DNA from 2 places in the Blautia sp. LMAG:89 genome. Region 2 is predicted to be linked to the other one. Evidence: riboswitches for the same ligand, from Rfam matches in the RefSeq annotation. Region 2 holds a riboswitch; the other holds the start of a gene.
What was found. A riboswitch is a leader RNA that binds a small molecule or an ion and turns the genes downstream of it on or off. The one in region 2 is predicted to bind cyclic di-GMP.
Positions count from the first base shown of each region.

Region 1 (15,446 bases), on a different contig from region 2:
TACCAAACGGTACCGGGACAGCTCATGTTCCATATTGATGATATCTGTATTATAGCCTTTTCTTCGGAGAGCACGATACTGTTTCAGTACAGTTTCCTGATAATGCATATCCTCGTTTCGAGGTCCCTGCGCATCCTTCAGCGCCCAGTCATTTTCCCGGTCATAGAGAACAGCCACCGGAGACTTCGTCACGCTTCCAGCAGTTTCCCGGATCTGCTCCAACGCTTCTCCTACCTCTGTCACTTCGCGGAAAATACGAGTATCATCCCCACCGTAGTGATCGATCACCGCACCATGGAATTTCTCAGAGGCTCCCTGGCTCTGACGAAGCTGGAAATACAGAACACTGTCTGAACCATGAGCAACTGCCTGCAGAGAGGCAGCCAGATGTATTCCTGGTTTTTTCAGCTTGTTGATAGGCTTCCAGTTGGTCGCAGAGGGACAGGATTCCATCAGAAGAAACGGTGCTTTCTTGATGCTTCGCATAAGATCATGCTGCATGGCTCCGTCCAACGCTGTGGTATAATTGTCTTTTTTATGCCAGCTTGGATAATTATCCCAGGATGCAATATCCATAACATCCTTAAATTTTTTATAGTCCAGTCCGTTGTAGTCATACATCAGATTGGCAGTTGCCGGAAGCTCGGAACCACCTGCACGGATCGCAGAAATCTCATGCTTCATAAAATCCACAGTCCTGTCTGTAACAAAACGTTTCCAGTCCAAGGTAAGTGCATGAAGAGCATTTTCCCCCTTTGGCGAAGGACTTTCGATCTGATCAAAGCTGTTATAGGTATGGCTCCAAAACGTTGTGCACCAGCTGGAATTTAAATTTTCGATGGTCCCGTATTTTTCTTTCAGCCATTCCCGGAATTTTTCCCGGCACAGAGGACAGTGGCATTCTCCGCCATATTCATTGGAAATATGCCACAAAAGCACTGCGGGATGTTTTCCGAAACGTTCAGAAAGCTTCTTATTAATATTGTAAACTTTTTCCCTGTATACTGGAGAAGTATAACAGTGATTATGTCTTCCACCGAAAAATCTTCTTGTGCGATCCGGATCCATGCGAAGAACTTCTTCATATTTATCTGCCATCCATTTCGGTCTTGCTCCGGATGGTGTGGAAAGTATCGTATAAATTCCTTCTTTATACAGATTATCGATCACTTCTTCCAGCCAGTCAAAGTTATATCTTCCCTCTTCCGGCTCCAGCACTGCCCAGGAAAACATTCCCATGGAAACGGTATTGATATGGGCTTTTTTGAAATATTCGATATCTTTTTTCAGAATATCCGGTCTGTCCAGCCACTGCTCAGGGTTGTAATCGCCGCCGTGCAGATAATGGTCATATCTGATCTGCTCTGCCATTTTTTTATCTCCTTATGATTTGATTCGCATCAAGCGGACAAAAGCATCCGCTTTGCTACGAAGCTTTATACCAGACAACTGCTCTGGTCAAGAAAAGGATCCTGCATAATTCAGTTAAAGCATATTATACAATATACCTAAAGATTTCAGCAGCATCCTTTTTGTTTTAAAATTATTTTACAGCTCCAGTAATACCCTCTGCGAACTGTTTCTGTAATACGAAGAATACGATCATGGTCGGAATGGAACAGAATAATACGCCGCACATCAGCATGCCGTAATCCGTTACATATCCTGTGATCAGATTGGCGATCAACATCGGCATGGTCATCGCCTTATTATCTGTCATGATTACCTTCGGCCACAGATAGGAATTCCATGCATTCATAAATGTGATAACTGCTGCCGCCGCATAAGTAGATTTCATAGTCGGGATAAACATCTGGAAAAAGATCCTTACCTCGCTTAATCCGTCAATCCGTGCTGCCTCAATGATATCGATAGGAAATGCTCTGGCATTCTGACGGAACATCATGATCATAAATGGTGTGGAAATGATCGGAAGGATAAAACCTACCGCTGTATTTAAGAGTCCGGCTTTTGAAAACATCTTAAATAAAGGAACCATCGTTGCAACCTGCGGAACCATCATTGCAAGAAGCAGGGTGGAAAACAGTCTGTCTTTCCATCTGTCATGATATACCTCAAAGCCATAACCTGCGATAGAACAGATCAGAAGGCAGATCACTGTAGTAAGAACTGCATAAAACAGAGAGTTTCCAAGAGCTCTCCACAGCGGCTGCTGTGCAGTCAGGTTTTTAAAGTTCTGCATAAAATATGTACCCGGAAGGATACGGCCTCTGGATACATCTGTGGATGTATTGGTTGCCGCAGAGATCATCCAATACAGTGGAAATACAGAGATAAATGATACGATGATCAGAAAAATATATGTAGGGATCAATCTTCTCTGAATTGCGGATTTATTCTTTTTCTCAGTCACGTGTATCACCTACTTTCAAATTGATAAAGGCCAGGATCGCTACCATGATAAATATGATAAATGACATTGCTGCCGCATATCCGAAGTTTGGCACGTTGATGAAGCATGTATTATAAACATAATGGGACATTGTGATGGTTGAGTTCGCCGGGCCACCTTTTGTCAGGTTGACAGACTCATCAAACAACTGCAGTGTACCATTGATCGACATAATAAATGTCATGATAATTGTCGGTTTCAGAAGTGGTACGGTAATTTTCCAGAAGGTCTTCCAGCCATTGGCACCATCGATCTTTGCTGCCTCGTATACAGAATATTCAATATTCTGAAGACCTGCCAGATAGAACACCATGTTATATCCTGTCCATCTCCAGATCAGTGCGATGATGATCACGATCTTTGCACTTGTGGAGTTACCCAGGAAGTTATAGCCAGTTGTTAAAATTCCAAGTTTGATCAGGATGCTGTTGATCAGACCGTCTGTTGCAAACATAGAACGGAAGATCAGAGAATAAGATACAAGAGATGTTGCACATGGAAGAAATACACATGTACGGAAAAAGCCTTTAAATTTCAGATCCTTGTTATTCAGAAGCTGTGCAAGCAGGATCGCAAGGACCAGCATGATCGGTACCTGAATAATAAGATACAGGAAAGTATTGACGATGGACTGCTGGAATACCTTATCCATCATGATACGTTTATAGTTACTGAAGATCGGATCCGCAAACCTCATGTTTGCTCCGGCACCTGTCTGTAAAGAAATGATAAATGCACGGATCATCGGATAAAAACTCATGACAGCGATCATGATCGTTGCCGGTGCCAGAAAGATCCAGCCTGCCGCTCTCTGTTTCGCTACCAGAGACATGCCACTTTTTTTGGAATTCACAGGAACTCCTCCTTTCAAACATCTAAACCTTTACATAAGACAAGGGACTGCATGCAGTCCCCTGCTTTGTATTTCTTTAATATTTCAGCTTTACTCTGTCATCTTGAATGCCAGTGTATCCTGTGCTTCCTGAAGTGCAGATTCTTTGTCTGTGCCATTTACGATATTAACAACAGCTGTGTTGATGCACTCTCTTGCCTCATAGTGGTACGGAGTTTTTGTAAATTCCGGAATGTGTGAAGAGTACTCTACAATTGTTGAGAAGATCGGCTGGTTATTGAAGAACTCGCTTGGCTCATTGTAAACCTCAGACTCACCAGCCGGCAGGTAGCAGGAAATTGCACCTGTTTCCGGAAGGATTGCATCATAGAAGTCTGTGCTGGAACCAAATGTGCTTGCAAGGAAGTCCTCAGCAAGCTCTACATTCTTGCAGTTGGATGTAATGTACCAGGAAGATCCGCCATTGTTTGCATAGTTTGTAGCTGTATCAACGCCGTCAACCTTCGGCATTGTTGTGATCTGCCACAGACCCTTCTGATCCTCTGTTCCCATCAGTGTAGCTGTGATCCAGTTACCGTTAACGATACCGGCAGCCTCTCCGCCTGTGATTGTGGAGATGTACTCATCCCAGTTATTTACTAATTTAACAACATTGTTCTTTACAAGATCCACATAAAGATCTACGCATTTCTCTGCTACATCGTTGCCAACGATATAAGCCTCTCCGTCATCATTTACGAAGTTTGCTCCACAGGACTGGATCATCATCATCAGAGTATCGCCACCTGTTGCTTCACTTGTAAGGAGATATTTACCTGTTTTTTCGTGAACGTCTTTTCCGATCTCCATGAATTTGCTCCATGTGATATCTGTAAGATCATCAATGGTATATCCTGCTTCTTCCAGGATATCTGTACGATAGCAGGCAATTGTTGCACCGTTATCAAACGGAACTCCGTAATGTGTGTCATCTACCATGGAGTAGGACTGTTTCAGTTTTCCGAAATCATCCCAGTTGATATCCATATCCTTCAGATCTGTAAAAGCATCCGGATAACTCTTCAGATATTTCTGATAGCTGTTGTCCTGCATCAGAACGATGTCCGGAAGTGTGCTGTAATCTCCGGCGTTTGCTGCTGTTGTAAGTTTGGTCTGGCAGTCATCAGAAGATGTCTCAACTACATCAACCTTGAATCCTTCGTGATCCTTTGCATACTGCTCACCTGCAATATTCATAGCCTTGATGTTGAAGTTCTGATCCCATGCCCATACAGTCAGGGTGTTATCGTCATCACCTTTTGCATATACTGCTGTAGTAGTTGCAGCAAAAGACATTGCCATGATACCTGTCATTAATACTGCGAGTAATTTTTTCTTCATTTACTTTTCCTCCTTTATTAAGCATTTCCCGTTTGCTTATGAATAAATTATAGCATCCGTATTTCCTCTATAGTTTGCAGAATTGTTCATATAATGTGCAATTTCAACCATTTTATTGATTGTGCACTATTATCCAGCTATATTTTTACAAAAATATGCACTTTGAGGATTTTCTCTTTTTACGTTCGTCAAAATTTCAAAAAAAGCCTCCTTTTTCGACATTATGCAAACATTTTTCGTCAAAAAAGAAGACTTTTGTTTCTATTTCATAAAATTTCATATTGTTTTTTATACATGTTTCACAAGCATTTCTACATATTATGCAAAATAAACCCTTTCAGGGAACTGTGTTTTCATCGTATGCAGCATTTCCTCTGTCAGATCCAGAAGAAGTTTTATTTTACGTCCATCTTCCTGAATGATCATGGTATAGTAAGGCACATCATCTTCATAAGAGGTATAATCGTATTTTTTCAGTTTCTCCGTTCCGGTATTCTTTTTATATTTTGCCACTTTTTCATGATAGTGAGGTGCTGTCACTTCCATCTCCTCAAGATTCAGCACGTGAGCTGTTTTACGATATTTTTTTCCATAGATCACATCTATGGTCAGTTGTCCGTTTTCCATGGTATATTCATAGTCTCTCTGGCTGAATATGTCATAAACAAAATATAGCAGCGCCAGAAGAAATCCCGGAAGCATAAATGCCTGAGAGATCGTGATACCCATCAGTACAAAAATCACCGCAAAGATCACCATTACTTTTCTGAGAGTTCCTGACATATGTTTCTTTTTTCTGGAGACCTGCTCCACAATCCTGTAATCGTACATTTCTTACCTCTTTCTATCCGCCTGATCCACATACAGTCTGATATTTCTATTCTGTCGTGACAGATCCACAGATCTGGTTTTGTTGTTTTACCAGCCTTCCTCTGAATGGATGTCAAACTTAAGAAGCTGCTGTTCATAGTTCTCCGGACGTTTTCTCCACTCCAGAGGTGTCATTCCCGTAACCTGACGAAAATTCCGGTTAAATGTGGAATTGGTGGTAAAACCACACTTATGTGCTATATCTGCAATTGGCTGATCTGTTTTTTTCAGATAATCACAGGCCGCCTGGATACGGATCGTATTGATGTATTCCAGCGGGCTCATCTTCATATAAGTCGTAAATATCCGGCGCAAATGAGTTTCACTGATATGACAGTATTCTGCCAGTTCGTCAATACGAAGATCCTCCATATAATGATCAGAAATATATTCCTGGAACCTGGAGATCATATCCATGACTTTTCCTCTGCCTTCGCTGTAACGTTCTTCGCCTGAATCCCGGTTTATCCTTGCGATTTCCACAAGAAGCGATGCCAAAACTCCCTTAGCTTCTTCCAGATAAAATTCCTCTCCATCCCGCATGATATCCAGAATCTTAAGGATCTTACCTGCCATGGATCGGTTTTCTTTTTCATTCAGAAAAAGTGATCTGGAGTTGATCCGCTGAACGATTTTTTCTTTTTTTACTGAATTATTAATAAATTTATCCAGGAATCCTTCTACATCAATAAAAAGATACTCCCAGCGGCTGATAGTTCCAATATCACTGTTTGTGGTATGTGGATAATTGAATGGGATCACCGTAAAATCCCGGTCATGAAACTGTACCTTATCCTCTCCAAGTATCATAAATCCCTGTCCTTCATAGCAGAATCCGATTTCCAGATAATTATGAAAATGGAGATAATCGATATCGTTCCCATAATTCTGAACCCACTTCTGTCCAAGCAATGCAAGGATGGGGCTCCCCTCCGGCATCTTATAATATCGAAGCTCCATTTTGGGTTTTCGTTTTTTTGCCACAGATATTCCTCCGTATGTTTTCTGTTCCAATATTTACTGATCTTTCTGTTATATTACAGCCATACATAAAAAAAAGCAACCTGCAGGATAACAATACTTGATAACTCTTGTTTCTGCAGATTGCAATTTTTATATCAGCTATTTACTTTTTATCTGTTTATTCCTCATCCAGGTAATATCTTCCATATGCATCTGCCGCTTTGATTGCTGCAAATACAGTTTCCGGTGTAACTTCAAATGGCATGTTGTGAAGTGTATCATTCTCCGCACATGCAGTTCTGGCAACTTCCATAAGCTGCTCATCCGTTACCTTCCCAGCTCCAAGCTCTGCCAGAGTAACAGGAAGTCCTACTTCAATGCACCATAAGATGATCTCTTCCAGATCTTCCTGAGGAATATTCTCCAGTACCAGCTGTGTGATGGTTCCGAATGCGACTTTTTCTCCATGATACATATGATGGCATTCTTCCAGTACAGTAAATCCGTTATGGATCGCATGTGCACCTGCAAGTCCTGCACTTTCAAAACCAATTCCAGAAAGAAGTGTATTAGCCTCAATCACTTTCTCAACTGCCGGTGTGCATACTCCTGCTTCCAGAGCTATCTTAGCTTTTACACCCTCATCCATCAAGGTATTAAAGCAAAGTTCAGCCAGTGCCATGGCAGCCTCTGTTGTCTTACCTCCCGCACAGGAAGTCGCTCCGCTTCTCTTGCATGCCCTTGCCTCAAAATATGTTGCCAGTGCATCTCCCATACCAGCCACAGTAAGACGAACCGGTGATTTGGCGATGATATCTGTATCCATCAGAACAAGATTCGGATTCGCCGGAAGAAACAGATATTTTTCAAAAACTCCTTCTTCTGTATAAATAACAGACAAAGCACTGCAAGGGGCATCTGTAGATGCGATCGTCGGACAGATAAATACCGGTGTTCCCGCATAGTATGCAACTGCCTTCGCTGTATCAAAGATCTTTCCTCCACCAATACCAATGGTAAGATCACACTGCTCATCTTTTACGATCTTTACCAGACGATCAATCTCACTGTTACAGCATTCTCCGTTAAAATAATCAAAAACCACCTCACAGGTACTCTCAGCAAAGCTCTCTTCGATCGTTTTACCGATTCTTTTATATCCGCCTTTACTGATCAGAACCAACGCTTTTTTTCCGCTCTTTGCAGCATAAGTTCCAAGATTCTTCATTTCTCCCGCACCCTGTAAATATTTGGACGGACTGATTAAAATTTTCGCCATTTTATACTTCCTTTCTTTGTTTTCAGAAGTCAGCCTCCGCATCCGGCTTTTGTATTTATATTATAATTGCTGTATTTTTTTATTGCAAGGAGTATTTGAGGATTTATGCAGCATCACCTGAGTTACTGTTACTGTTCACTCTGTTCCTAGTAATATACTTTGTGATCACATGAAAATCAGTTACAGCCAGCTTTCCAGAACATCATTCAGCTTATTCATATCCAGCGGTTTCGCGATATGTCCATTCATGCCTGTATTTTTGGCCAGCTGTACATCTTCTGCAAAAGCATTGGCAGTCATGGCAACAATAGGCAGTTTTCCCTTTTCACCCGGAAGGCTCCTGATTGCTGCAGTTGCCTCATAACCATTCATGACAGGCATTTGGATATCCATAAAAACAAGATCATACAATCCTTCCGGGGAAGCTTCCACTTTTTCAACTGCAATTTTCCCATTTTCTGCCGTTTCCACTTTTGCACCTGTCATCTGTAAAATTTCACCAGCAATTTCTCTGTTCAACTCATTATCCTCAACCAGCAGAATCCTTTTTCCCGTGTAGTCTGATTCTGACAGCTTCTCCAGATAATTTCTTGCTATTTTTTCTTTTCTTCCTGAAGTAAACTGCCGCAGTGTTGCCGTCAGCCGAGAACGGAACAGCGGTTTTGCAATAAAAGCATCTACACCTGCAGCCTTTGCTTCTTCTTCAATTTCGCTGAATTCATAGGATGTCAGTACAATGATGGGGATCTCTTTTCCTATCCGTTTCCGGATCTGTCTGGCAGTTTCTATACCATCCATCTCCGGCATCTTCCAGTCTAAAATAACAGCAAAGTAATCATCTTTCAACTCATGCCGTGCATAACAGCGCTCAACCGCTTCCCTGCCAGAGAGAACCCATTCACCCATAATACCGATTTCCTTTAATGTTGCAACTGTACTTTCACAGCATGTCCTATCATCATCCACAACCAGGACCGGCAGATTCATCAGATCTCTGTCCTGTTCTTTTTCTTTTTCCTGAAGCTCCAGATAAATTGTTACTGTGATTTTAGTTCCCTTGTGCAAGGTACTGTCCACTTTAATAGTGCCATTCATCAGGTTCACAATATTTCTGCTGATTGCCATTCCCAGACCAGTTCCCTGGACTCTGGTTGTCCGGTGGTCATCCGCGCGGCTGAACGGCTCAAACATGATTTTCTGGAATTCCGGTGACATACCGATCCCATTATCCTCAATCGTAAATTCATAGCATCCAAGTTCTGAAAATCCATTTGGCTTTTCCTCTATGGAAAAAATAATATTCCCGCCATCCGGTGTATACTTGATCGCATTACTCATCAGATTCACAAATACCTGCTGAATTCTCAAGCTGTCACCACAGACAGCCTCATGTTCAATATGATTGATGTGTATATCAAAATTATGTTTATGTTCATCAAGCACCGGTTTCGTGAGTGTAATAAGATTATCTACCAGCTCTGACAGATTGAAATCTTCCTGTGCCAGTGTCATTTTTCCACTTTCAATGCGTGCCATATCCAATACTTCATTGATCAGCCCCAGCAAATGGCGGCTTGATTCTGTGATCTTGCCGAGGCATTCAATGACTCTGTCCTGGCTCTCAACATTTGCTCCTGCGATTGCTGTCAGACCCACAATCGCATTCATTGGTGTCCGGATATCATGGGACATATTGGAAAGGAATTCTGTTTTCGCACGATTTGCATTTTCTGCGGACCGGTAAGCTTCTATCAGTGCCTGACGGGATTCAATCTCTGCTTTCTTCTCCTGTGTCACATCCATGGATGCCAGCAATACCTTTTCCAACTTTCCATTCTTCCATTCCAAGGGAATATAAGAAGCGATTTTATAAGTCTTTTCATCCAGGCTGCAATACTCAAACTTATAAATATCATTTTCACTTTTCAGTTTTTTCCGAATATTATCCGGGGCTATCAGGATATCTATAGCTTCCAATGGTTCCAGTGTCTTATATTTTTCAAGAACCTGCATCTGAAAATCATGATAAAATCCCAGAGGTTTATATATCATCTGTCCATTCAGATTGTAGAATTCATATCTGTCATTTTCCAGATCACAGACAACAAAGCGGTCAACCAGACGCACTATGCTCTGGATCAGCTGCTCCATGGAAGCATTATCTGCTGCCATCTGCAGATGCCGTGCGCTCTCTACCTTTGTCTCTGTGATATCACGCAGAAAGATCATGGCATATTCTGAATCCTCTATTTCGCCACGTATGACCACATTGCGGACCCATCGTTCTTCTCCATTCAGAGTGATACGGCACTCTAAAGCCAATTCGGTTTCCAGCCCCTTCAGCCTTTCTGCAATATAACCACGGTCGTAAAAAGAGGATACCGCCTTCTTATCTGTCTCCACAACATAGGAATCCACAAAATGCCGGATCAATTCATCCCACGTATGACTCTGTTCAAAGACGGTCATCAGGGACGGTTCAACCTTAAAGGTATCAAAAGTATTCGCTTCCAGATTCACATAATACTCGCACAAATCTGCTTTCGTAAAAGCCCGGTGGAAAGCAGCAGATTTTTGTGCCTGCATGATTTCTTTTTTCTCCCCATCAATGTTAATAAAAATCCCGGCAATCCTGCTGGCAGAACCATCCAGACGGCGTATTACTTCTGCCGATGCCCGAAACCACTGGTATTGATTATCCTTCATTCTCATACGATACTCTACCTGGTATTTTATCTGGTTCGTCTTATCCTTAATTGCCGCCTGAAGCTGCACCATTACTCTTTCTTTATCCTGTGGATGCAGAAGATCTGACCAGGATTCCAGTTTATTCGGAAAGTCCAGGGTGTCATGATAGCCAAGCATTTTTCGAAATTCATGACTCCAGTTTGCATTCACAATCTCACTGTTTTCGTCACAGTCAAAATACCAGAAGCCGGAACAGATAGCCTCATTGAGCAGTGCCAAATTTATATGATCCCAGTTGACCTGTACGGACATAACCCAGATCTGTCTGCCCGCCTCATCTGTCGCATCCTCTTTACAAAGCCGTACATTATTCACTGTACCGTCTGCTGCAAGGATCTGTGCTTCCCCTGTTCCGTGAAGCTGCAAAAAACGGTCTCGCTCCAGTATATCTTCCTCGTCATAAAAGAAATTTCTCAATGAGCCTTTTGTCTGTTCCATGAAAGTATCGAATGTATATCCTGTACTATGCAACAGCAGATTATCCACAGACAAAATAGACAGGTTTTGGTCATAAGATCCTGTCATTATACCTACCCCGCCATTATTTTCCAGTGTTTTCTGTACGGCCTGTGACATGACCTGTGTCTGCCCCGTTACAGTCTCACCTAAGGAATATATTTTGTCTTCATAATTTTTCATTTTATAAAAGTCCTCTCTCCGTCTTATGCCTTCTTCATCCTGCTTTTATCTGTATACAGAAAACCTGTCCCTGCTAGTTTTGTTACCCATTTTTGCATACAAAAAGGACATCTGCCAAAATCTGCCAGTGTCCCTACTATATTCTTTAAAATCACACATCTATATAGTATAAAAGGTATCGGAATCTCTTCTGTTCAAACATCTTCTCCATATATTATGATGATATGGAAACAGTGGCAACCGGCTGACATGGTCAAACTTTCTGACTTTAGTCCCTTCTGGCTTTGCGACCCTGCCTTTCAACAGGTTTGCCTTTAAAATAATTTTCATTTTTTCCAAAAATAAAATACCATGTGGTTTTTCTTACGTCAATAATATTTTGGTGGAAAATTTACATATATTTTAACCGAATCAAGTAACTCCCCTGTGGAGGTTGCGAAAAGCAATAAGCAGTGGGTGAGGACCTCTCTATTCTTTTTAGTGCATGTTCAACAAAAATCCTTGATTTTACTGACTTTGCTGAACAGTTAATAAGTTACATATATCTACAAAATAGAGTTTTCTGGATATGAAGCGACTTCATGGAGTCCATTTCTGATGATTTTAGGTACAAGAAATAAAACGTCTTTGTTTCTTCTTATGAAGGCCTTCCTGTTTCCCAAATCCACCTACAGTAACTAACCTCTCATGTCTACCAGGATCACCATCCTCTGACGAGTCCTAAATTGTCGGGTAGAAACACCTATTACTAGGTATATCCCCCACAGATCCGTACGTGCCCAATTCAGGCATACGGCTCTTCACGACACTTATGCCTCAGATTATCCATATAGGCTCACGGCTGTATACCAGGTCTCTTATTTCGGCATAAATGCCTTCTGGCATGTATGGGATTGAATATCTCCCATCCACAACTAGTTTTGCGATTGTTTTTGGATCTTTTGAATCTGTTTTCTTTGGACTGTTATCATCAAGTTCCTTGATCTTCTTAACCGAGAATGGATTGACCATTACTAATCTTTTCTGATGATCATTTACATACTTCGCAAACGCAAACCAGTAATGACCTGTTGGCTCGCAGCCGATCAGAACTGCAGTCTTTTTATTCTCAGTCTTAAGTGTCTCTGCCCAAAGGTTGAAAGAATTGAACCCTTCCAGATCGTTATGAAAAGAAAAAATACGTTTTGTAAGTTCGCGTCCTCTGTTATCAAAAGCTCTTGCATAATGTATCTGGCTTCCTATATCAACTCCGACAACCATTGTTGAATCTGTTACTTGCTCAATCTTTTCATTCTGTGTATAATTCATTTGGAACCTCCAGTGCTTGATTGTTTTGTTTACATCCGCCAAGATGCAACTCAATCATACCTTGAGGTTCTTTTTTATTCAATTGGCGCTTTTAATGAATTACAGGAATGCTCCTTTCAAGCATATTCAGCACTTATATATTGCTTCCCAAATATTTTAAAGAAAAGCGTACCACTATTTTAATGATACGCTCATCATTATTAAATCACTTCAAAATGCTTCAATGCATCCTTTATTGCTTCAACCTTCTCTGGAGTTGGATGCTTCCTCGGCTGTTTCAATTTCTCTACCGCATTAGGAGCATCGTACATCGGCAAGCCTAAATCTCTCTTTACCTCTGCAATATATGCGGTATGTACTTTGAAGCCGTATTTAGCTTCTATGTACTCCTTTATCATTTTGTAGGTCACTCGTTCTTTGGGCTTATAGCTTTCTGCTCTTTTAGCAATATTATCAAGTGGAACTTTTCCCTCACCCTCGCCAAACTCAACTTTTACGTTGATATGTCCGTCTGGCTTTTTGTGGGAAAGCAGTACTACCGTCTCCACATGCGGTGTCGTTTTTCACTGCTTTAACAGTACGCGAACCCGCATAGTTACTGAGTTTTTACACCCTTTGACAGGTTACTAATATCTGCAATCATAAGGTTAAGACATGGCGTACAGACCGTTTGACTTTGTAAACGTGTGGCGGGTACGCCGATATTTTGTAACACTTTTATAATACAAAATTATTCTAAATACTGCTACCATATTTGGTAATATATCAGTACGCCGATTTGTTTTGGGCATTTTTGCGAATGGCATTAACACCCTTTCAATGTTCACTTTTATTGAAACCGATATTTTCCTTTTCCATGTCCTGTTACAGGTACGATTACCTCACTATCAACCAACAGTTTTATTAACTTGGAAGCTCTTGATGGCTTTAATCCAGTAATTTCTTCAACTATCGTTCTTCCGAAACAATTTTCTTTTCCACATTTTGAAAATATTTCTACTGTATGATTTATTGTTTTTTCTGAAATCGTATCTGAGAAAGAAAGTAATTTATTTCGAATGTCCACTTTTGTGCTTTCAATGTCCACTTCTCCACTCTTAATGTCCACTTTTACTCTTTCAATGTCCACTTCTGCAAACCTTCCACTAATGTGCATCGTACGATTATGAAGTTCATTCTTCTCATCCAACAATAAATTTCTTAAAAACAATTCCAAATACTCGGTTGTTTCATGAACACCATTTTTCAAATCGTTATAATTGGCCCTAACAAGTGCATTTCTAAAATACCATGCATTCTCCGCAAAAATGTCGTTAGTTGCATCAAATCCAAGTGTTCTAAGATACTTAATAAAAAATACTGCCGTAGTTCGTGTGTTTCCCTCTCCGAATACATGTATCTGCCATAATCTTGATACAAAAAACGCCAGGTGGTGAATAATTTCTTCCATGCTCAAGTTTTTATAACTAAACTTCTTTTCCTCTGCAAAATCATAGTCCAAGGTTGCGCGAAGTTCTGATGCACTTCCATAAAGAACCGTTGCTCCATTCAGCACCCATTCCTTTTTTGTAATATTATAATCTCTCAGTTTTCCTGCATGTCCATAAATCCCAGCAAACAACTTTTTATGAATAGAGATATACTCATTCGGAGTAAAACTAAATGCTTTCTCCGATAAAATTTTTGCAATTCTAACAGCAACTTTGTCGGCCTCTTCCGTACGGTCGTCTGTATCTGCTTTTGGATTTTCTTCATAATACGTATTTAGAAGTTCCTGCGCTTCATCAATCGAAATATCACCTTCAATATTCTTTATTGCAGTATCAATCAAATACTTCGAAGGCTTTAATCCATCCACTGCTTGAAGTCCGATAGCTGTATGCCAGGCGTAACCTTTGTCTCTTTTACTTGGTTCGGATTGCCTTATATACTCTTTAAAAGGATCTTTATCCATCAAATTTCCTCCATTCATTTTTACCAATACCAGCTCTTTCTGATACTGTCTTGCAAAGATTTTTCCTTTTCTTCAGCACTTTTTTCATGCTGACGTTTTCCCAGATATTCATCCTCAGTCTCTATAGACGGATCATACCAGTCAGCTTTCTTCAGCGCCCATTCAATCCATTCTGGAGTAATATCTTCATTTCCACTATCTATCATAGCCTGAATATATTCTCTTATTTCCTTTGCAATTCTATAGTCTTCAGCTTTGTTTACAAGTTCTTTTACAAGACGAATTTCTTGTTCTTTTCTTTGTCTATTTTCTTCTCTACATCTCGCTTCTTCAACTCTCTTACGTTCTGCCTCTTCACGTGCTTCTCGTACAATTCTATTCTCTTCTGCCTTCTCATACAGGGTAACCAAAATATCACCCAGTCTATCTTCTAATTTTTCAGAATCGTTATCTCTAATGTAGCTTCGCTCCCCAAACTCAATACGAAGTTTACCATTATATACCTTGTCATATTTTCTAATTTGCGGTTTTGAAGCCCATCTATGATTTTTGATATCATCATTATACTTTACGAGCTCCTGTGCCTCTTGCTTAGTCATTTCATGCTTTACTTGGTCTTGACTCTCAACCATACGAAATCTAACAATATCATCTCTAATTTTCACAGACAAATCACTATTAATACTTCCACCTAAAGATTCAATTGATTTGAATACGGTATCTAATATAGCAATTGCACGTGACATACACTCATCAGACATTTCCTTAAAGAATGCAGGTTCGTTTTCTGGTTTATTATGTCTTGGATTATAGTATGGTCTACTCTGTGCTTCTTTCAGTTTTGACTTATAATCTGCAATATCCTTCTTGTATTGGACCAACATTTTATGCAATCGTGTACTTTGACTTATCTGCAGATTGCATGCATATTCTAATACTTTATTTCTTTCCGTCTCATCCAAATAATCAAGAATTCCATCCGGCCACTTAGGTATATTCTCCATTTTTTTCTGTGATAAATCTTCCTCGACTGCTACGT
Region 1 is NZ_NANC01000009.1:151,470-166,915, forward strand. It holds gene CCC70_RS12320 (beta-galactosidase) at 1-1,371, opposite strand, end outside; gene CCC70_RS12325 (carbohydrate ABC transporter permease) at 1,544-2,374, opposite strand; gene CCC70_RS12330 (carbohydrate ABC transporter permease) at 2,367-3,266, opposite strand; gene CCC70_RS12335 (ABC transporter substrate-binding protein) at 3,357-4,646, opposite strand; gene CCC70_RS12340 (hypothetical protein) at 4,965-5,477, opposite strand; gene CCC70_RS12345 (helix-turn-helix domain-containing protein) at 5,565-6,500, opposite strand; gene CCC70_RS12350 (glycerol dehydrogenase) at 6,658-7,758, opposite strand; gene CCC70_RS12355 (hybrid sensor histidine kinase/response regulator) at 7,939-11,145, opposite strand; cyclic di-GMP riboswitch class I at 11,378-11,468, opposite strand; gene CCC70_RS12360 (IS110 family transposase) at 11,962-12,453, opposite strand; partial or broken gene CCC70_RS12365 (23S rRNA (uracil-5-)-methyltransferase RumA) at 12,654-13,010, opposite strand; gene CCC70_RS12370 (Fic family protein) at 13,283-14,407, opposite strand; gene CCC70_RS12375 (hypothetical protein) at 14,428-15,446, opposite strand, start outside.
Region 1: linked by a shared signal. The riboswitch ahead of CCC70_RS12355 (hybrid sensor histidine kinase/response regulator) and the one ahead of CCC70_RS10355 (substrate-binding periplasmic protein) in region 2 are both predicted to bind cyclic di-GMP.

Region 2 (15,446 bases):
ATAATACAATCAAATTCAACAGGATTTCCAAAGGAAAGACAAAGATATTGTACATTGTGTCGAAAAAAGTTTGATATGAAATAAACAGTATTGACAAAAACTTAACTTTTGTGTAAAACTGGAATATGAAAAAATCAGAAAGGCAGGCGGTCAGCTATGGAGAAACAGATCAAACTGGATGAAAAAAGTGCACAGGAGTTTGTCAGTGCAGCCAGCAGATGTAATTTTGATATTGATGTATTTTATAACCGTATTATCATTGATGCAAAGTCGATCCTCGGACTTTTGAGTCTGGATCTGACAAAGACTCTGACAGTAAAGTGTTACGGAGAAGATGAGGATTTTAATCGTGTTCTTTCCAAGTATGCAGCAGGTTGAGAAATATGAATAAAGAAAAACGGTGATAAAAGGGCGCAGTTCATGAGAAGAAAAGCAGAACATGCGTCCTTTTTATTATGGGAAGCTTTCGGATCATATTTTATGGTATAATCCTGGTATAGCATGGAAAAAGAATAGCTGCCGGACTGGAATTCCGGTAGCTGCCGGGAGTGAAAATATGGAAAAACCAAGAGTGCGGATTTCTGTCAGAAATCTTGTGGAATTTATACTGAGGAGCGGAGATCTGGATAACAGCAGTGGGACATCCGGAGATAAGGAAGCCATGTTAAAAGGCGGAAGGCTTCACCGCAAGATACAGCGGAGTATGAAGGGCGATTATCAGGCGGAGGTTTCTCTGAAAAAAGAAAGTGAATACGACGATGTGGTCATTCAGGTCGAGGGCCGTGCAGATGGGATCTTTACAGAGGACGGAGCCGTTTATATTGATGAGATCAAGGGGACTTACGGAAATGTCCAGGCAATGGACATGCCAATACCTGTCCACCGTGCCCAGGCCATGTGTTACGGAATGATCTGGGGAGAAAAAGAAGGGATTTCTGAAATCCACATTCAGATGACCTACGCTCATCTTGAGACGGAGGAAACCAGGAGATTTCGTGAGGATTTTTCCATAGAGGAGCTTAAAGGCTGGTATCAGAAGCTTCTGGATGCCTATCACAAATGGATCGCATATTCTCTTAACTGGAAAAAAGAGAGAAATGCATCCATGAAGGATCTGCAGTTTCCGTTTCCATACAGAGAAGGGCAGCGGGATATCGTTAGTGGTGTGTATCATACGGTTTCCAGTGGGAAGACCTTATTTGTTCAGGCGCCTACCGGTGTGGGAAAAACCATGTCTGCCATTTTTCCGTCCGTGCGCGCCATCGGTGAGGGAAAAGGTGAAACACTTTTTTATCTTACCGCAAAAACCATCACAGGAACTGTGGCGCAGGAGGCATTTCACATCCTGCGGGAAAAAGGTCTGAAATTCAAGGTAACGGCGATCACGGCAAAGGAAAAACTGTGTTTTCAGGATACTCCGGAATGTACACCGGAGAAATGTCCTTATGCAAAGGGGCATTTTGACCGGGTAAATGATGCGGTTTATGAGCTCTGGACCACTGAAGAGGTATATTCCAGAGAAGTGATCCGTGCTCATGCAGAAAAATGGCAGGTGTGCCCTTTTGAAATGTGTCTGGATCTTTCAATCTGGGTAGACGGGATCATCTGTGATTATAATTACGTGTTTGATCCCAATGTTCATCTGAAACGTTTTTTCGGGGAAAATATTTCCGGGGATCATATTTTTCTGATCGATGAGGCACATAATCTGGTAGAACGTGGCAGAGAGATGTACAGTGCCGGTATTTCCCGTCAGAGTCTGGTAGCACTTCGAAAGAAGATAAGAAAGCGGTTTTCAAAACTGGCCAGAGCACTGGATAAAGCAAATCGCCAGATGATGGAACTGGAAGAGAATCTTGCGGAAACAGGAAAAGGGTATCAGGTGCTACCCAATCCCGGAGTACTGCCGATCACATTTCTTACGATATCAGGTGAACTGGAAGAAATACTGGAGGAAAAAGAACTGGAAGAAGAACTACGCAGGGAAATACTGGAATTTTATTTTATAGTGCGTGATTTTTTAAATGTTTCAGAGCTGGTAGATGAAAATTATGTAGTATATACCGAAAACAGCGTAGAAGAAGGATTTCGTCTGAGGCTGTTCTGTGTGAACCCGGCAGAAAATCTGGGAGAATACCTGAAAAAAGGAAAAAGTGCAATTTTCTTTTCAGCTACAATGTTTCCCATGCTCTATTACCGGGAGCTTTTGACAACAGACCGTGATGCCTATGGGATTTATGTGCAGTCTCCTTTCCCAAAAGAAAACCGCAGGATTCTTATCGGCAGCGACGTAAGCAGCCGGTATACCCGGAGAAATCGTGCAGAATACCGGAAGATCGCCGGATATATTGCCAGATGTGTCTGGCAGAGGCAGGGAAATTATATGGTGTTTTTTCCGTCGTATCGTCTTATGGAAGACGTACTGCAGGTTTATGAGGAAGAATTTTCCGTAGACTGGGTGCGCTGCGTGTGTCAGACGCCGGATATGACAGAACAGGAACGGGAAGGATTTTTGGAGGAATTTCAGGAACGGGAAGGTACCCTGGTAGGGTTCTGTGTCCTTGGAGGGATTTTTTCTGAGGGTGTTGATCTGACAGGGGAAAGTCTGATCGGGGCAGTGATCGTAGGAACCGGACTTCCCCAGATCGGCAGTCAGCGTGAGATCCTGAAAGAGTATTACGATAAAAAGAATCACTGTGGTTTTGATTATGCATATCGCTATCCGGGTATGAACAAGGTGCTTCAGGCCGCCGGGCGCGTGATCCGCACAAAAGAGGATAAAGGCGTGATATTGCTTCTGGATGACCGCTTCTGGGATCGGGATTACCAGGAAATCTTTCCCAGGGAATGGCAGGACCGTACAGGCTGCAGGCTGGATACGGTAGAAGGTGCAGTGGAGACGTTCTGGAAGAGGTTTACTTGACAGAACGGAGAAATCCGATATACTTATAGAGTCTTTATCTGGAAAATCACTGGAGGAATGTGTGGATGCCGGATCAGGACAAGAAACTGTAAAATAGGATCATAAGAAAAGTGAAAGAAGTATATGAGACGAAAAAAAATATATAAAGCATTGGCATTTTGTCTGAGCACAGTGATGCTCGCACAGCCGGTTTTTGCGACAACAGTGCAGCAGACGGCACAGGGAAGCCTTGGTTCTGTTACGGAGGAGTCCCAGATACTTCCAATTCCCGGTGAAAACGGGAAATATATTCTGAAAAGCAATGGCTTTTACTGCCTGAATGAAGATGGAACCAAAGAAAATACTCCGGCAGTGTATTATTTTGATCATTTTGAGATCGACGGAACGGTTTTTGATGGATATTATTATCACGACGAAAGCGGTAAATTTACAGCGGGAAACTCGCATATGGTCCAGATCACCGATCTGAAGGCTCCGGCAAAAGACGGCAGCGGTGAGGAAGTTTCTTTTGACGGCTGTTATATGGTAAACAATCTGGGAAAACTCAGCGCCTCTCCACAGGTACGTTATATGGATGAGCTGGTGGTGGACAAAACAACATACAACGGGCTGTATTATTTTGATGAATATGGAAAAATGGTCACAGATCCAGGTATCCATTATCTGGAAATGAATGCTGCAGGACAGATGTTTGACGGATATTATTATTTTGGCGGAGAAAACGGCGTTCTGCTCCAGGAAGAGGGAGAAACTCCGGAGGGATTTTCCGTGGATAAATCTGGAAAAGTCGAGACGAAAGATCTGGGAATGGATGGCCTTGAGAAACGGCTTGCGGATCTTCTTGGAACCTATGAGGGTACATGGAGCGTTTATGTAAAGGATCTGACCAGTGATCAGGAGTTTGAACAGAACAGTCAGTCACTGTACTCAGCCAGTCTGATCAAAGTGTTTGTCATGGCCCAGACCTATGCCAACATGGATGCAGTCCTTCAGAATGAAGCGGCAAAAATGAAAAAAAATGTTACAGATCCGTCCGTATCCACAAAGGTCAATGACCTTCTCTGGAATATGATCACAGTCAGTGACAATGAATCTTTTAATGAGCTGGTACGTCTGCAGACAGCATCGGGTGTTTTTAAGGACGGAGCACAGGCTGTAAATGGATTTCTTGCGGAACAGAAATTTGCAGATACTTCCGTACAGCACATCTTAAGCCCGTCCTCTTCAAAGGACGTCGGCCTCGGTGGCAGGAACACCACTTCCGTAAAAGACTGCGCAGAGCTTCTTTTCCGGATCTATAAAGGAGAATGTGTATCGAAAGAAGCTTCGGAGGCTATGCGTAATCTGCTTCTGAATCAGCAGGTTACTACTAAGATCCCCAGCGGGATATCTGCGTCCGTGGAAATTGCAAATAAGACTGGAGAAACGGATACGGACCAGCATGATATCGCCATTGTATATGGAAAAAAGACTACATATATCCTCTGTGTGATGTCAGAAGACTGTAAACCTGGGGACGCAGTTTCGCATATCCGGGATATTTCCGGTATTGTTTATAATTATCTGAATATGGACCTTGACCAGGGGTGATCTGTGAGTTAGAATAAAAAACAGCTGAGCAAGATCCTGATGGATATTTCCGCCAGAGAAGTATCCGAAATGTTCATGAAAGGGGAATTCTATTATGAAGACAGTACATACAGACAAAGCACCTGCAGCAATCGGACCATACTCCCAGGCTATCATCCATGGAGATACACTTTACACATCCGGTCAGATCCCGGTGGATCCGGCAACTGGAGAGGTAGTTGGCACAACCATCGAGGAGCAGGCTGACCGTGTTATGAAGAATCTCGGAGCAGTTCTGGAAACTGCCGGTTCCAGCTATGAGAATGCGATCAAGACAGTATGCTTCCTTGCAGATATGAACGATTTTGCGGCATTTAATGAAGTATATGCCAAATATTTCGTAAATAAACCTGCACGTTCCTGTGTTGCAGTCAAGACACTGCCAAAGAACGTTCTCTGCGAGGTAGAAGTGATCGCAGCGATCGGATGATCTGATAAAAAATCCCTGTTGTCTGATTTCAGTCAGACAGCGGGGATTTCTTTTTGTGGGGATAAAGTATTTTTCTCTGTTTTGGAGCAATCTCTTTTTTTGTGTTTTCAGGCGTTAAAACGGTAATGTTTTTTCTTGTGTAAAGTAGAGCGCTGTAGTATAATAAAACCAGTTTTTTAGGATACGTATAAAAGCTTAATAAGGATGATCGGCAAACCAGATGAAAGTCTGGGACGCAAAGCTATAGGGCCTGTAAAATGGCAGCCAGTTGCATGAAATGAGGTGCACTGTCTGTGAGACGGTGCTTTTTTATGGTGTTATTTAACCGAATATCCGCTTGACTAGTGTACACAAAAAATGAAAAGGATAGTAAGGGATAGACGGAAAATGAAAGGAACAAGAGTGATTGCAGGCATTCTGCTTGCGGGCATTTTAGCAGTCACCCTGTCAGGGTGTAAAAACACAGATAACACGAAAGAAGAACCAGAAAAGCCTGTTATTACCCTTGGCAGCGATAATTATCCACCATACAATTATCTGAATGAGGATGGTGTACCGACGGGTATAGATGTAGAACTGGCTACAGAAGCTTTCGAAAGAATGGGATATCAGGTGAAGGTTGTCCAGATCAACTGGGAGAAGAAAAAAGAACTGGTAGAGAGTGGAGAGATTGATTGTATCATGGGATGTTTTTCCATGGAAGGGCGCCTTGACGATTACCGATGGGCAGGACCATACATAGCAAGCCGTCAGGTGGTCGCTGTAAATGAGAACAGTGATATCTATAAACTGAGTGATCTGGAGGGAAAGAATCTGGCTGTTCAGTCCACAACCAAACCGGAAAGCATCTTTCTGAACCGGACAGATGAAAGAATCCCCAAATTGGGAAATCTGATCAGTCTTGGACATCGGGAACTGATCTATACGTTTCTTGGGAAAGGATATGTAGATGCAGTTGCAGCACACGAGGAATCTATCGTTCAGTATATGAAGGATTATGATACAAGCTTCCGTATCCTGGAAGAGCCTCTTATGATCACCGGAATAGGTGTCGCTTTTGCAAAAGATGATGACAGGGGAATCTGTGAGCAGATGGATCAGACACTGGCGGAGATGCGTCAGGATGGCACATCCCTGAAAATTATTGAAAAATATCTGGATGATCCCCAGAAGTATCTGGAGGTGGATGATCTTGGATATTAAGAGAAAGACAAAAGGAAAACGAATCCAGCTGCTGGGAGGTCTGCTCGGAATCTGTGTGGCTGTAGTCTCTCTGTTTTATTTCTTTTACGCAGAAAAAGCGGAAGCAGAGAAAAGACTGGTGGAGATCGTAAACTATGTGAAAGTGCAGTGCTCAACCTACACCCATTATAATGAATCTTCGGAATCCAAAAGTCTTTTACGTGCCATTGAAAGTGCCAGACAGATGAGTACAAATATTAGCATGGAAACAGAAAACGGCGGTCAGCTAAGCCAGGATTTTCTGAAAGAAAACCTGCAGACTCTCTGGGTGGATGGCATCATAGTGCTGGATAAAGAAGGAAAGATGGACTATGAATACAGTATGGATGAGTCTCTGGCTAATGAGATCACGGAGTATCTGCAAAAAGAAATTATCATGGATTTTGCCGGATATGAAGAAAGATCTTATTCAGAACGGTTTGCCAGGAAAGATGGATCCTATGTTGACATTGCAGCCTGTGCCAGAAAAGATGTGCCAGGTGTCGTTGCAATCTATTATTACACGTCTCCTGAATTTACCAGAAATTATACCCTGACGATACAAGAGCTTTTAAATGGTTATAGTGTCCAGAAAGATGGAACGATCATTGTTGCAGACGATGGGATCGTTGTTGCCAGTAATGATGAGAGGCTGTTAGGGCAGAATACAGCCGACAACGAAGTTGTTCAGGCAATGAAAAAGCATACAGACAGTCAGCACATTTATCATTTGAAGAATGAAGGAACCAGATGCTACGGAATCATGGTGTGCGCCCCGTCAAGTAGACAATTAAAAAAATATAGGTTTTTTGCTACCCAGATCATGCTGGGTAGCATTTTTATGCTGCCATAAGCATGTCATGGTATTCCATTGGAGTTAGAATACCGAGACCTCGTTGAGGTCTGTCGTTTCTGTAATAATCTATATATTCAACAATCGCGGAGACTAATTCTTCTCTACTATGAAATTTCTTCTTATAATACATTTCTCGTTTTAAAATTCCCCAGAACCCTTCCATTGGACCATTGTCTGTACAATGAGCAACACGTGACATACTTTGAGTCATTCCAGCTTGTTCCAGTTTATGATGAAATGCCCTGGATGTATATTGGTAACCCCTGTCACTATGAAAAATCGGCTTAGCATCTGGATTCAAGGTTACTGCCTGATCAAAAGTATCGAATACGAGTTGATTATTGTTCGAATCACCTAAAACATATGCTACAGGTCGTCGGTCACACAAATCTAAAATAACACTAAGATATAGTTTATGAATATCGTCGAAGGATGTGCCGTATTTGAACTCTGTAACATCGGTTACCCATTTTTCGTTTGGATTATCTGCATGAAAATCTCTGTTTAAAACATTCTCTGCGATGAAGCCTGGATTTCTGGAAGGTCTGGTACAACCATCATAACGATGTTTCAAAGTGGATTTTATCTGCTTTTTGCGACAGATTCGTAAGATACGTTTGTCGTTTACGTCGATTTTATCATCATGATATAATTTGTCGTTTAATCGGCGATATCCCATGTCCGGATGCTGCTTATGCAATTCTTCCAATCTTTCTGCCAACTTCTGATTCAATTTGTCATTATCACTTTCTTTATGGTTTAACCATTTATAATAGGCTGCTCTGGAAACATGCCCAATCTTACATAATGAGCAGATAGAAAATTTCGTTTCTTCATGAAGCTCTTTGATTGCCAGATAAGTATGTTCGTTTCTTATTCGGTTTAGCCCCGCCTCCTTTCGATCTCCTCTAATTTTTTTAAGAATGCAACCTCCATTTCAGCACGTTCTTTTTCAGCACGTAAGATTTTAACTTCAGCACGGAGTTTTTCTAACTCACTCATTGAATCTAGAGATTTTCTTTTTCCACGATTATCCTTTAGAGCTTCTACACCTTTTGATTCATATTTAATAGTATAGTTACGTGCCTGCTGATAGGATACCTGATATTCTTCGGCTGTTTCGGCATAATTATGATCATGTGCAATACAATACTGTACGATTTCGATCCTTTCATCAAATGTGGTTTTTCTGCCTGTGGTCATGATATTGTTTCCCCCTGTTCCAGAAGATTTTAATACTTCACAACCATTATACTTCTTTATCCACTTTTTGAGTTGAGTTCCAGAACGAATCTGATACTTTTTTAATATTTCTGGGAATGTAAACTCATGAGACAAGTAATCTCTAACAGCTGCCTCTTTAGTTTCTTTTGAATAACGAGTAGTTTTAGAAGCGGTTTTCAAACCGCTCCATCCAAAGGTTTCATAAAGTCGTTTCCAATCTTTTAAAGAACCTTGATTAATATCATAACGTTTACATATTTCTCTGAACCCATATGTTCCATCAATGTATTCAGAAACTATTTTGACTTTTTCTTCATAAGTAAATTTATGTTTGAATGCCATAAAGAAAGCTCCCTTCTAAATAAACAAGATTTTATTATTTCTCTTGTCTACTTAGAAGGGAGCATATCATCATGCTGAAACAGCGGGATTATTATATTTATGCGTATCTTCCGGATACGGAAGTGTTTCATAATCTTCCATTAAATGTAGCAGGTGTTATTTTTCTTTATCTTCTGATATTCAGTATATTCTGGTTCTGGGCATATAGAACCAATCTGACACACCGGAAACAGGAACAGAAAAAAGACGAAAAATATAAGGCAGAACTTCTGATAGCTGCAAAAAAGGCAGAGGCTGCCAATGAGGCAAAAACAGAGTTTCTCCAGCGGATGAGCCATGATATCCGGACTCCGATCAATGGAATCTGCGGCTTGGTCGATATGGCAGACCATTATGCAGATGATATGGAGAAACAGACGGAATACAGGACAAAGATTAAAGAGGCATCCAATCTGTTGCTGGAACTGGTAAATGATGTTCTGGATATGAGTAAGCTGGAGTCCGGTGAGATCGTTCTGGAGGAGATCCCATTTAATCTGAGAAGTATTTCCAGGGAAGTATTTGTTGTGATCGAGCAGATGGCAGCAGAACAGAATATCCGGATCATGTGGGAGAAAAAAGAAATCATACACCGGAATCTTATTGGAAGTCCGGGGTATGTGAAACGTGTGATGATGAATATCCTGTCCAATGCAGTGAAATATAACAGAGAAAACGGACATATTTATCTTAGCTGCATGGAAATCCCATCCGAACAGCCAGGAATGACGACAATGGAATTTATCTGCCGGGATGCAGGAATCGGAATGACTGAGGAGTTCCAGAAACATATTTTTGAACCATTTGCACAGGAACATACAGGAAGCCGTACAAAATTTCCAGGAACAGGCCTGGGAATGGCGATCGCAAAGAATCTGGTCGAGAAAATGGGTGGAACCATTACCCTCGAAAGTGAATACGGTGTAGGGACTACATTTGTGATCCGGGTTCCATTTAAGATAGATCTGGATGCGGATAAACGTGAAGAACAGAAGGATATATCAGAAAAATCTATAAAGGGACTGCATATTCTTCTGGCAGAAGATAATGAACTGAATATGGAAATCGCTGAATTTTTGCTTCAGAATGAAGGGTCTGACGTGACAAAAGCATGGAATGGTCAGGAAGCGGTTGAGCTGTTCAGAAAAAGTGGACCTGGTGGATTTGATGTCATTCTTATGGATATTATGATGCCGGTCATGAATGGTTATGAAGCTACAAAGATGATCCGGTCTCTGGACAGAGAGGATGCAAAAGAAATACCGATCATTGCAATGACAGCAAATGCGTTCACGGAGGACAGAATAAGAGCAAAAGAAGCAGGGATGGATGAACATATTGCTAAGCCTGTTGATGTGGGGTTACTGATAAAAGTAATTCATAAATTGGTGAAATATAATGGATATGGCAGTGACAAATAAGCAGTGAAATATAGCCTGCAAATAAAAAGTCAAGGCTAAATTGAAAGAACATTGAAAATTTTATACAGGTTGAAAATTGGGTATCAAAATAAGGCCACCACACCAGTGCTGGTCTGAAAATATTAGTGGATAATTAGGATTCTGAAAGAGATGAAAGATATTCTTTCACTCGTCCGTAGTAGATTCTTAGAAACTTGTTGGCACCTGCAGTCATATAGACATAGTAAGGCTTGCCTTGAGTCCGTTTCTTATCTAAGAACTGATAAACAGGATCATCTTGAGGATGCGTTTTAATTAGGACATCCATTACCTGAAATAAAGCCTTTCTTAGATCAGCGGAACCTCGTTTTGAGGTAGGAACACTTTTTCGTTCATAGGTTCCAGATTCATTAACACCGGGATCTACACCGGCAAATGCAGTAATAGCACTTTTGTGAGTGAAACGGGAAACATCTCCGATCTCAGCCATCAACTGAGGACCAAGAGAAGTTCCAACACCTTTCATAGCCATAACGACAGGATATTCCGGGAGTTTGGATGCAGTTTCATTCATGAGAGTGCGTAGTGACTCAACAGTTGTAGAGGCACTATTAAGCTGGTCTACAGCTTGCTTGATAATAAGCTTTGTAAGGGCATCCTTTGGAAGTACAGGAACAAGTTCCTTTGCTTTTCCATAGATTTCTTCAGCTTTTGACTGACTGAAGTTGTACTTCTTGCGTTTGCACCAGTTTTGATAATGGTCAATAAAGGCATTCAGGGACATTTTACGGACACAGTCCACATGCCAGTATGTAGATGCAAAATCAACCCATTTCTGGCTGCCGTCATTGCGTGCAGGACTGTCAAAGTAAGTATTAACACCAGGATAGGTTTGGTCAAGGATGCTGATAAGATTATTCTTCATGGCTGTTTTATGCTTCATGTAGAAGCCAAACTGACGGTTCATGGTTTTAAGCTGATTGCGTAATTCATCCATAACACTATACTGTTTAAGATTTTGCCATTTGTCAAGTGCATAGCGTGCAATCTTAACGGCATCCGCTTTATCAGATTTGACTTTACGAAGGGAATCATTATCAAAATCCTTGATAAGTTTGGGGTTAATGGTACTGACGAAAAGGTTAGCCTCTGAAAGCTGATGGGCAAGGACTTCGTAGTAACGTCCTGTATGTTCCATCACGATTCGTGACTCACCTTCAACAGAGTTGATGAGTTCTACAAGTGAATTAATGTCACTGGTTGTGTGTTTGATTTCAAAGGGGGTGGAAACAATTTCACCGAAAGGCCGCATGATAGCAACCATACTTTTACCCTTAGAAACATCGATACCTACTGCGTTCATAAATTTGTCACTCCTTAAGATTATTGCAATGGATAAGTGCCAGTTTTACTCATTGCCTATTCAATCTACTGTGGTGTGACACGAATGCGCCTACGACGATTCAACCTGCATAAAACGAACGCTGCGAATGAGGAGCTGGTTATCAGTCTATTTTACGGACGCGAAGTCCAAGAAAGGAAGCCGATATACCAATTGCTCCACCATTATACAGCTTAAGCAACAAGATGGATAATTCCTTACTGGCTGTAAGGGATATTAACCATAAATATATTGTAGTAGATAGGAGGACAAAATCATGACAATACAGGAATGCTATGAAGCGATCGGAGGAAACTATAAAGATGTCTTGGGACGCCTTCAAAGTGAAGCACTGATTCGGAGATTTACATTAAAGTTCCTTGAAGACCAGAGTTATCTACAGTTAAAACAGGCATTGGAAAATAAAAATTATGAAGATGCTTTCCGCAGTGCACACACACTGAAAGGGGTTTGTCAGAATCTTTCTTTTGACCGTCTGTATGAGGTTAGTAATGAGTTAACAGAACTTTTGAGAGATAGAACCGGAGCGCAGCCTGGGATATCGAAGGCAATGGAAAAAGTAACAGAAGTATATGAGAGGATGATTGAAGAAATAAAGAAGGGACTGTCGAATTAAGTGATGCGACACGACGTTCTGTCTTTGACCAGGTGCTTGGAACATCATCAACCCATTGGATAAAGGAAATAAAAAATATGGATAAAAGACAAAAGATCCTGATTGTAGACGATTCAGAATTTAACAGAGATATGTTAAAGGAGATTCTCGGAGAAACTTATAATTACCTGGAAGCGGAAAATGGAAATCAGGCAATTCAGATGATAGGAGAAAATATAGGAATTGATCTGATGCTTTTAGATATCAATATGCCACAGATGAATGGTTTTGAAGTTTTGGAAATAATGAAAAGAAGCCAGTGTATAGAAGAAACTCCGGTGATCATGATATCTTCGGAAGATGCTGTTGATACGATGCGTAAAGCATATGAACTGGGAATCACGGATTATATCACACGACCGTTTGATTCTGTGATTGTAAAGAAAAGAGTTCAGAATACCCTGGGACTCTATATGAAGCAAAAGCATCTGATCAATGTGGTTTATGATCAGGTTTACGAAAAAGAAGAAAATAATAATATTATGATCCGGATCCTGAGTAATGTACTGGGATCACGTAACAGTGAGAGTAGAGAACATATCCTGCATATTAAAACAGCAACAGAACTGATGCTGAGACAACTGGTAAAAATAACAAATGCTTATCCTATGACAGAGGCAGATATTTCTTTGATCACAACAGCATCTTCTCTTCATGATATCGGTAAGATCCGTATTCCGGAAGAAATCCTGAACAAACCTGGCAGACTTACCGATGAAGAATTCAGGATTATGAAAACTCATAGTGAACTTGGTGCAGATATGATCCAGGATATGCATTTCCCAAAAGACAATTCATTGGTACGTGCTTCATGGGAAATCTGCAGATGGCATCATGAAAGATGGGATGGAAAAGGTTATCCGGATGGACTGAAAGGAGAAGAAATACCAATCTCCGCACAGGTGGTGTCGATTGTTGATGTTTATGACGCACTTACAAGTGAAAGATGTTATAAGAAAGCATTTGATCATGACACAGCAATCCAGATGATCCTGGATGGGCAATGCGGACAATTTAACCCCATCCTCCTTAAGTGCCTGAAAGAGCTGCGTCTTCAGCTTTCGAAAATGCTTGATAAAGAGATGGATGACAATAGCTATTACCATGAAGTGCAGAGACTTTCAAATGAAATACTCAGCGACAGATCTTTACCGAACCAAAATTATTCACAGAGTATTCTCAGGGTCATGAAGGAAAAGGTTGATTTCTTCAAAGCGAACAGCGGCATGGGTTCAATTGATTACAATACAAGTTCCGGTCAGCTGACTATATTAAACGGAAAACAGCAGATATTATATCAGAGAAATAATCCGGATTTTGATCTGTTCAAAGAATTCGGAGTAAATGAAGAAGATGTTCATCATATTCAGGTTTTATTACATCAGACATCTGTACAAAATAAAGAAATCTCTGTGCAGATAAAAGCAAGGGTGGAAAATGACCGCCAGATGTACAAACTGAAATTGCATACATTGTGGTCGCCTTTAAAGAAGGATGGATACATTGGGATCGTTGGATATTTTGATATTGTAAAATAGAAAAATGCAAAGGAAGCTCAGAAGGAGGATCCTAATGAAAAAGAAAATCCGGCACTGGCTGGAATTACTATTCTTGCCATGACTGCCAATGCCTTTGATGAGGACAGAAAGAAAGCACTGAAATGTGGTATGGATGGGTTCTTGTCCAAACCAATTGTCATAGAGGAATTGATCAGCATCCTGCAGAAGAACCTGGATTAGGTGTCCGGAGTATTAGAAAAACCGCACAAATAAAGGAAATAAAAAATATGGATAAAAGTAGGAAAAAATCAACCGTACTATGTGCAGGTATATTTGTGTTTCTGGGAATATGGATGGTATTGACAGTACCTTGCCGGGCTGCTGAGACGAACAACGATGAAAAGCAGTCACAGATCATCCGTGTCGGCTCATTTGAGGATACCTTTGATTATGTCGATAAAAACGGTGTAAGACGAGGATATGGATACGAACTTATGCAGGCTTTGGCAGGTTATACCGGATGGAAATTTGAGTATGTGAAATGTGACTGGTCTGACTGTTTTGATAAACTTGAAAATGGTGAGATCGATATCATGGGTGATATCTCTTACACCGATGAACGTGCACAAAAGATGCTTTTCCCGGATGAACCGATGGGGGAGGAAAAATATATCCTTTATGCTGATTTATCGGATACGGATATTGGAATGTCTGATTTCAAGTCTCTGGATGGGAAACGTGTAGGTGTGCTCATGGATACAGAACCTGAGATCATGCTGACAGAATGGGAAAATAAGAATGGCATACATACAGAACATGTAAATGTGAATAATGATGATGATGTCGAAAAGAAATTAGCAAATCATGAGATCGACTGTTTTGTATCTCTGGAGGAATCGATCTGGTCTGAACAGGGAATATCATCCGTTACCACGATTGGCAAATCAGGCATATATTTTGCAATAAATAAAGAACGCAGCGATATCAAGACGGAGCTGGACTATGCTATGCGTCAACTGGAACAGGATAGTCCCTTTTTTAAGGCAGATCTGTATAAGAAGTATTTTACACTTGATTATATTCAGATTCTTACAGGTAAAGAAAAGGTCTGGGTGGAAGAGCATGGAGGTATCCAGATAGGATTTTTGAACAATGATCCGGCAATCTTTTCCATGGATGAAGAGACTGGAAAAATTACCGGTATGCTGGCGGAATATATCTCCTATGCCAAAGATTGTCTGGGAAATCAGACACTGGAATTTAATATACATGCATATGATGATTATGATGAAATGATTCAGGCGCTGCAGAATTGTGAGATTGACATGATTTTTTATGCCGGCAGGAATCCATATTTTGCAGAACAAAACGGATATGCACTTACAAACACAGCCTGGACTTACAGTTTGATGGCGGTAACTGATGAGGAAAAATTTGATGAGAATAAGGTGTATACTGTAGCTGTGCCAAAGGAAAAATATGCCTTAAAACAGCATATTGCATTCAGTTATCCTGAATGGAAGCTTGTAGATTGTGATTCGCTTGACAATGCAGCAGATATGGTCATCCAAGAAAAAGCAGACTGTTTCCTCATGGGAGCAAGCCAGGCGCTGATATATGATAACAGTCAAAATTTCAAGAGTGTTCCACTTACAAAAACAATGGAGGCATGTTTTACTGTAAGAGAGGGAGAGGGAAGCCTTTTATCAATACTGAATAAAACTATAAAGGCCATGCCGTCTGACATGCTTACAAGTGCACTTGCTATCTATGACAGTACTGCAGATAAAGTAACATTTTCTGATTTCATAAAAGACAATCTGCTT
Region 2 is NZ_NANC01000007.1:117,856-133,301, reverse strand. It holds gene CCC70_RS10375 (HPr family phosphocarrier protein) at 157-378, shown strand; gene CCC70_RS10370 (ATP-dependent DNA helicase) at 557-2,923, shown strand; gene CCC70_RS10365 (serine hydrolase) at 3,047-4,513, shown strand; gene CCC70_RS10360 (RidA family protein) at 4,608-4,982, shown strand; cyclic di-GMP riboswitch class I at 5,183-5,258, shown strand; gene CCC70_RS10355 (substrate-binding periplasmic protein) at 5,370-6,185, shown strand; partial or broken gene CCC70_RS10350 (hybrid sensor histidine kinase/response regulator) at 6,169-6,972, shown strand; gene CCC70_RS10345 (IS3 family transposase) at 7,043-7,936, opposite strand; gene CCC70_RS10340 (helix-turn-helix domain-containing protein) at 7,942-8,625, opposite strand; partial or broken gene CCC70_RS10335 (ATP-binding response regulator) at 8,694-10,085, shown strand; gene CCC70_RS10330 (IS110 family transposase) at 10,219-11,427, opposite strand; gene CCC70_RS10325 (Hpt domain-containing protein) at 11,723-12,082, shown strand; gene CCC70_RS10320 (response regulator) at 12,160-13,659, shown strand; partial or broken gene CCC70_RS16735 (response regulator) at 13,663-13,860, shown strand; gene CCC70_RS10310 (ATP-binding protein) at 13,908-15,446, shown strand, end outside.